2 regions of the Streptomyces sp. NPDC048349 genome follow, and region 2 is predicted to be linked to the other one. Evidence: riboswitches for the same ligand, from Rfam matches in the RefSeq annotation. Region 2 holds a riboswitch; the other holds the start of a gene.

Region 1 (3,619 bases), on a different contig from region 2:
GGTGCCCGCGACGGCGAGCCCGGCGCCGACGACGGCCCCGAGGAGGACCCTGGGCATCCGGACGTCCCACACGATGGAGGCGAAGGCCCCGGTGCGCTCCTCGCCCGTCAGGCGGCCGAGCACGATGTCGAGGACCTGGCCGGGCGCGATCCGGACCGGCCCCAGGGCCAGCCCTGCCACGGCGGACGCCGCCAGCAGGGCGGTGAGGAGGACGACGACGGCCGGGGTCCGGTGCCGCCTCACGCGGCGTCGGGGTGCAGTTGGCGGCCCAGGGACTCGACGGCGTCGGCGACGCGCACGCCGAGGACGGCCGAGGAGAGCGGGAGCACGACGAACCGCTGGTTCTTGATGGCGGGAACCTGGGCGAGCGCCGGGTCGTTCAACAGGCGCTGCTTCTTGGCTTCGACGGTGGTGCTGCCGTAGTCGTAGATGAGGACGACCTCGGGCTTGCGCTCGATGACCTTCTCCCACGACACGTCGCCGAAGGTGTCCTCGAGGTCGGCGAAGACGTTCGTCCCGCCGGAGAGCGAGACGATCTGGTTGCCGATGCCGCTGCCCCCGGCGGTGAAGGCGGAGGCTTCTCCGGAGTCGTAGACGAAGACGGACGGCCGGGGCTCGTCCTTCACCCTGGCGGTCACCGTGTCGATGCGCCGCTGCTCGTCCTCGACGAGCTGCGCGCCGCGCTCGGGCACGCCGAAGGTCTGTGCCACCTCGGTGATCTCGGTCTTGAGCTGGTCGATGCCGACCGGCCCTGCGGCGCAGTTCTCCACGTTCAGCCGGGTGGCGATACCGGCCTTGGCCAGCCCTTCGCGGTCGCGGCCCTGCCCCTTGTCGAAGGCGCTGGAGTAGCCGCCGTAGACGAAGTCGGGGTTGGCGCCGAGCAGGACCTCCTTGGAGGGGTACTCCTCGGCCAGCACCTTGAGCTTGTCGTAGGCGGGCCGGTAGGCGGGCAGCACGGCGTCGTCGAGGTAGGCCGTGCCGGCGATCCGGTCCTCCAGGCCGAGGGCGAGCAGCACCTCGGTGGCGTGCTGGTTCATGGTCACGGCTCGCCGCGGCGGGGCCTGGTAGGTGCTGCTCACACCGCAGTTGGTGACGGTGTACGGGAAGCCGGGCGCCCCGGCCGACAGCCCCGCGGCCTCGGCCTGCCGTTCGGCGGGGGAGCCGGCGCAGGCGGCCAGGGGTATCAGGAATGCGAGGGGCGTGAGGGCGCGCAGGACGGCGCGGGCGCGGTGACGCGACATGGCAAGGCCTCTCCGGGGGATCCGCGTCCCCTGGTCGACGTGAAAGAGCGAGCGGAGGCGGTGCGTCAGTGTCTGACTCCCGGCCTCCCCGCGGGGAGGCCGGTCACAGTGGCGGGACCGCACCGGAATCGCACCGGTTTCCTGTCCTGCACCGCCTGGGTAACGCGGCCAAGTCTGCCAGAGGTGATCTCCTGACGTGCCGTCGGGCCGGACCCACGCGGGGGATCCGGCCCGACGCAGCGCCGCGTACGCGGCGCGCGCGGGTGGCAGGGGCGGCAGGATTCGAACCTGCGACCGACGGTTTTGGAGACCGTTGCTCTGGCCGGCTGAGCTACGCCCCTTGGCTGGAACCGACCCTGTCACGGCGCGGCCCGGCGATCCACCGAATTCCCGGGTGGCGGGAGCCTCGAGCGGGGAGGATCGTGGAGAGGGTGATCGGTGGACCGGCAGGCACCCCCATGCCCCGGCGCCGCCTGCGCGGGGCGCTGGCCGCGCTCGCGCTCCTCGGCCCGGCGCTGCTGGGTGCCGCCCCGGGCGGGCCGGGAGACGAGACCGTCTCCCTCGCCGGGAACGAGCCGGGTCAGCGGCTCGACGTCACCCTGGTCCGGGTGGTGGACCCCGCGACCCCGGCCGATCCGCAGGGCCCGGCGCCCGACGCCTCGACCCGGCTGCTGGCCGTCCGGTTCCGCCTGGAGAACACCGGGACCGCTGTCTACAAGGACTCCCCCGCACCGGCCGCCCACCTGCTGGACACCGCCGGGAAGCGGTTCTCCGGCCTCAACAACCCGACGGCGGCCGGGGCCTCCTTCCCCGACACCGTCACCCTGGACCCCGGCGGCTCGGCCGAGGGCTTCGTCACCTTCCGGCTCCCGCAGGACGCCGTGGCCGCGGCCGTCCAGTTCGCCCTGAACGGCGGCCTGGCCGACGACGTGGGCCAATGGAGCCTTTCCTAGCACTCCGCCAGCCGTCCCGTAGCTCGCCTCCAGCCCTCCCCAGCTCTCCCGTAGCTGTCCTCCAGCCCACCCCCAGCTCTCCCGTAGCTCGCCTCCAGCTCACCCCCAGCCTTCCCACGGCTCGCCTCCAGCCCTCCCGCAGCTCTCCGCGGATGTCCTGCGGCACTCCTGTGGCACTCCCCGGGCCGCCCTCCGGCGCGCGAGTTTTCGCCACCCCCTTGACCACCCTGGTCCAGACCAATAGTTTCCGGCATGCACCGCGCACGCGCTCACGCCCCGCTCCCGCATCCGCAAAGGAAGCCCATGCGCCGCAGCATGCTCGGCAGGCTGGCCGTCGCCGCCTGTTCCCTCTCCCTGCTGACCGCCTTCGCACCCGCCGCCGGGGCCTCGCAGGACGAAGCGGCGGGCGGCCACCACCGCTCGTACAAGAAGGTCGGCTACTTCACCCAATGGGGCGTCTACGGACGGGACTTCCAGGTCCAGGACCTGGAGAAGAACGGCTCGGCGGGCAAGCTGACCCACATCAACTACGCCTTCGGCAACGTCAGCGCCGAGGGCACGTGCTTCACCGGGAACGTGCCCGGCGAGGCCGACGCCTGGGCCGACTACGTCCGCCCGCTCGGGGCCGAGGACTCCGTGGACGGCGTCGCCGACACCCGGGAGCAGCCGCTCGCCGGCAACTTCAACCAGCTCCGCGAGCTCAAGGCGAAGCACCCGGGCCTCAAGGTGCTGATTTCGCTGGGCGGTTGGAGCTGGTCCACGCACTTCTCGGACGCCGCGCTGACCCCCGCCTCCCGCAAGGCGTTCGTCGAGTCGTGCATCGACCTCTACATCAAGGGCAACCTGCCGCAGGACGGTACCCGCGGTGGCGCGGGCGCGGCTGCCGGGGTGTTCGACGGCATCGACCTCGACTGGGAGTGGCCGGGCTCCGCGGGTGACACGGACACGAAGTTCCGGCCCGAGGACAAGCGCAACTTCGCCGAGCTGGTCAAGGAGTTCCGCACGCAGCTCGACGCGTACGCGCGCGGCCAGGGGAGGAAGTCCCCGTACGAGCTGACGGCCTTCGTCCCGACCGCACCCGCCAAGATCGACGCGGGCTTCGACGTCCGCCGGATCATGCGCGACCTCGACTTCGTGACCCTCCAGGGCTACGACTTCCACGTCTCCGGTGAATCCACGACGGCCCAGCAGTCCGCGCTCTACGCCCGGGGCGACTTCAGCGTGGACGGCACGGTCGACGCCTGGCGGCGGCGCGGCGCGCCCGCGCACAAACTGGTGATGGGCATGCCCTTCTACGGACAGGGCTGGACGGGCGTCAGCGGCGGCGGGGACGGCATGGGACAGCCCGCTGCCGGACCGGCGCCGGCCACCTGGGCTGCCGGGTACGAGGACTACAAGGCGCTGAAGGAGCTGGCCGGTTCCGGG
Region 2 (3,619 bases):
GGCCGGCGCCCTCGCCGAGGTGCTGGGCGGCACCCCGGAGCAGGTCGAGAACGCGGCCGAGATCGGCATGGAGCACAACCTGGGCCTGACCTGTGACCCCGTCGGCGGCCTGGTCCAGATCCCGTGCATCGAGCGCAACGGCATGGCGGCGGTCAAGGCGGTCACGGCGGCCAAGATGGCCATGCGCGGCGACGGCAGCCACAAGGTCTCCCTCGACAAGGTCATCAAGACCATGAAGGAGACCGGCGCGGACATGAAGGTCAAGTACAAGGAGACGGCCCGCGGCGGCCTCGCGGTCAACGTCATCGAGTGCTGACCGTCCCCTGCACGGCAGGAGGCCCCGGAGATCATCGGTCTCCGGGGCCTCTCCCTTTGGCCGGCCGCTGCACCTTTCGGCCCCGCCGCCCGGCGCATGACGGACCGGCGACCGGGGGGCAGCGCACCGTGGCCTCCTGCGGCCCCCTACCGGTGCTCGGGGTTCGGGAAGTCGAAGCGGCAGCCCGCGTCCCACAGCGAGCGCTGGTTCCCGTGGGCCGGGATGCCGCCCGAGCGCTTGAGCAGGGCGGCCAGGTGCATCAGGTTCCACGACATGAAGGCGGTGTTGCGGTTGGTGAAGTCGTTGTCGGGCCCACCCGAGCCCGGGTCGAGGTAGGAGGGCCCCGGCCCGGCCTCGCCGATCCAGCCGGCGTCGGCCTGCGGCGGGATCGCGTACCCGAGGTGCTGGAGGCTGTAGAGGACGTTCATGGCGCAGTGTTTGACGCCGTCCTCGTTGCCGGTGATCAGCGCGCCGCCGACGCGCCCGTAGTAGGCGTACTGACCGTGTTCGTTCAGCAGGGACGAGCAGGCGTAGAGCCGCTCGATGACCTGTTTCATCACGGAGCTGTTGTCGCCGAGCCAGATCGGCCCGCACAGGACCAGGATGTCGGCGTCCATGATCTGGCTGTAGAGGACCGGCCACTGGTCGCTCTCCCAGCCGTGCTCGGTCATGTCCGGCCAGACGCCCGTCGCGATGTCGTGGTCGACGGCGCGGATCAGCGAGGTCCGGGCGCCCGCCGCCGCCATGACCGCGCGGCTCTTGTCGATCAGGCCCTCGGTGTTGCTGGTCTCGGGCGAGCGCTTGAGCGTGCAGTTCACGTAGACGGCGGTCAGGTCCGAGTAGTCGTAGTCGTCGGCCACGGTCCCAGCCTGTGCGGGGCCGGCCGCTGCCGCCACCGGGCCGCGCCCGTACGGGGGCCCCGATCGCCCGTCCGGAACCGCGCGGCAGGGCGGGCGGCTCGTATCCGGCCGTGGCCGGGAACGGGAACTCCCGTGCCGGACGGGGCCTTTGGTGCGGGAGGCGCCGCAGTGGTCGCACCGGGTGGGCGGCAAGCGGAATCCGGTCGGCTCGTGGCCGGTTCGAGGCGGGTTGTTACCGGTCCGCGCATCCGACTAGGGTCAGCGGGCCTTGGTGTTCGGGAAACCGGTGGGAAACCGGTGCGGCCCTCGCCACTGTGATCGGGAAGTCCGGCTCTACTCCTACGGGAAGCCACTGGGACCGCGCGGGACACCGCACGGCCCCGGGAAGGCGGAGCCCGGGCATCAGCACCCGTGAGCCAGGAGACCGGCCGGGGCGCGTTGTCCATCCACGAGGTGCTGGAGAGGTCTCCCCACTCATGCATATAGCCGAGGGGTTCCTACCCCCGTTGCACGCGGTCGCCTGGGGCGCCGCGTCCGCTCCCTTCGTCGTCCACGGCGTGCGGGCCCTCACCCGCGAGGTGAAGGCCCATCCCGAGAGCACGCTCCTGCTCGGCGCGTCGGGGGCGTTCACGTTCGTGCTGTCCGCCCTGAAGATCCCCTCGGTGACGGGAAGTTGCTCCCACCCCACCGGCACCGGGCTCGGCGCCATCCTCTTCAGGCCGCCGATCATGGCGGTGCTCGGCACGATCACCCTGCTCTTCCAGGCGCTGCTGCTGGCGCACGGCGGGCTCACCACCCTCGGCGCCAACGTCTTCTCGATGGCGATCGCCGGGCCCTGGGCGGGCTACGGCGTCTACCGGCTGCTGCGCACGTTCGACCTGCCGCTGATGGCGGCGGTGTTCTTCGGGGCGTTCTTCGCCGACCTCGTCACCTACTGCGTGACCTCCGTCCAGCTGGCACTGGCCTTCCCCGACGCGGCGACCGGGTTCACCGGAGCGCTGGTGAAGTTCGCGGAGATCTTCGCGCTCACCCAGATCCCGCTCGCGGTGAGCGAGGGCCTGCTGACCGTGCTCGTGATGCGCCTGCTCATGCAGTCCAGCAAGTCGGACCTGGTCCGGCTCGGCGTCGCGAAGCTCACCGGGTCCGAGAAGCAGCGGGAGGCCACGGCCTGATGTCCAGGAACGCGAAGATCAACTCCCTGCTGCTGCTCCTGGTCGCGGCGCTGGCCGTCCTCCCGCTCGCGCTGGGCCTGGGGGACGGCAAGGAAGAGCCGTTCACCGGCGCAGACGGGCAGGCCGAGGCGGCCATCACCGAGCTGGAGCCCGGCTACGAGCCGTGGTTCTCGCCGCTGTACGAACCCCCCTCCGGGGAGATCGAGTCGGCGCTGTTCTCCCTCCAGGCTGCGCTGGGCGCGGGCGTGCTCGCGTACTACTTCGGTGTGCGCAGGGGCCGCCGCCAGGGCGCTGCCGCCGCAGCGGCCGCCGCGGGAGCCCCGGCGCCGTCCGAGGCTCCCGCCACGGAGTCGTAGGCGGTGCTGCCGATCGACGCGGCGGCGCACAGCAGCCGCTGGCGCCACCGCCATCCGCTGGAGAAGGCGCTGCTGGGGATCGGGCTGACGGTCACCGCGGTGTGCCTGCCGCCCTGGCCCGGCGGACCGCTGGTCGCCGCGGCCACCCTGGGTGTGCTCCTCGGCCCCGCGGGGGTGGCCGGGAGGCAGCTGTGGCGGGCCTTCCGGATCCCGCTCGGTTTCTGCTTCACCGGGGCGCTGCCGCTGCTGGTCGCGGTGGGCGGGCCGGCCGGGTTCGTCGCGCTGGCCCCGGACGGCCCCCGGCAGGCCGTCGAGCTGCTGCTGCGCACCTCGGCGGCCTCGCTCGGCGTGCTGCTGTTCGCGTTCACCACCCCCGTCTCCGACGTGCTGCCGCGGCTGGTGCGGGCGGGGGTCCCGGCCCCCGTGGTGGACGTGGCCCTGGTCATGTACCGGATCGGGTTCCTGCTGCTCGATTCCCTCGCCCGGGTCCGCCAGGCCCAGGCGGCCCGGCTCGGCACCACCGGCCGGGCGGCGGCGTGGCGTTCGGTGGCCGGCCTCGCCGCGACCTCGTTCGTACGGGCCTTCGACCGCGCGGCCCGGCTCCAGTCGGGCCTCGCCGGGCGGGGCTACGACGGCGCGCTGCGGGTGCTGGTCCCCGAGTCCTCGCTGTCCTGGCGGTTCCTGTGCTGGTCCGGCGCGCTGCTGGCCGGGCTGGTCGCCGTCACCCTCGTGCTGAAGGAGCTGTACCTGTGAGGCCGTTGGTGGAACTGGTGGGCGCGGGCTACGCGTACGAGGACGGGCCCCCCGTGCTCCGCGGGGTGGACTTCGGGATCACCGCGGGCCGGGCGCTGGTCCTGCTCGGCCGCAACGGCAGCGGCAAGACGACGCTGATGCGGCTGCTGAGCGGCGGCCTCA

The links. A riboswitch is a leader RNA that binds a small molecule or an ion and turns the genes downstream of it on or off. The one in region 2 is predicted to bind cobalamin.
Region 1: linked by a shared signal. The riboswitch ahead of AB0D44_RS07675 (ABC transporter substrate-binding protein) and the one ahead of AB0D44_RS04345 (energy-coupling factor ABC transporter permease) in region 2 are both predicted to bind cobalamin.

What each region holds. Positions count from the first base shown of each region.
Region 1 is NZ_JBEZLA010000009.1:36,655-40,273, reverse strand. Features, by position in the region: gene AB0D44_RS07680 (iron ABC transporter permease) at 1-243, opposite strand, end outside; gene AB0D44_RS07675 (ABC transporter substrate-binding protein) at 240-1,241, opposite strand; cobalamin riboswitch at 1,288-1,423, opposite strand; tRNA gene AB0D44_RS07670 (tRNA-Trp) at 1,506-1,582, opposite strand; gene AB0D44_RS07665 (hypothetical protein) at 1,673-2,194, shown strand; gene AB0D44_RS07660 (glycoside hydrolase family 18 protein) at 2,498-3,619, shown strand, end outside.
Region 2 is NZ_JBEZLA010000004.1:77,195-80,813, forward strand. Features, by position in the region: gene AB0D44_RS04335 (L-serine ammonia-lyase) at 1-316, shown strand, start outside; gene AB0D44_RS04340 (flavodoxin family protein) at 463-1,176, opposite strand; cobalamin riboswitch at 1,396-1,624, shown strand; gene AB0D44_RS04345 (energy-coupling factor ABC transporter permease) at 1,653-2,348, shown strand; gene AB0D44_RS04350 (energy-coupling factor ABC transporter substrate-binding protein) at 2,348-2,704, shown strand; gene cbiQ (cobalt ECF transporter T component CbiQ) at 2,708-3,457, shown strand; gene AB0D44_RS04360 (ATP-binding cassette domain-containing protein) at 3,454-3,619, shown strand, end outside.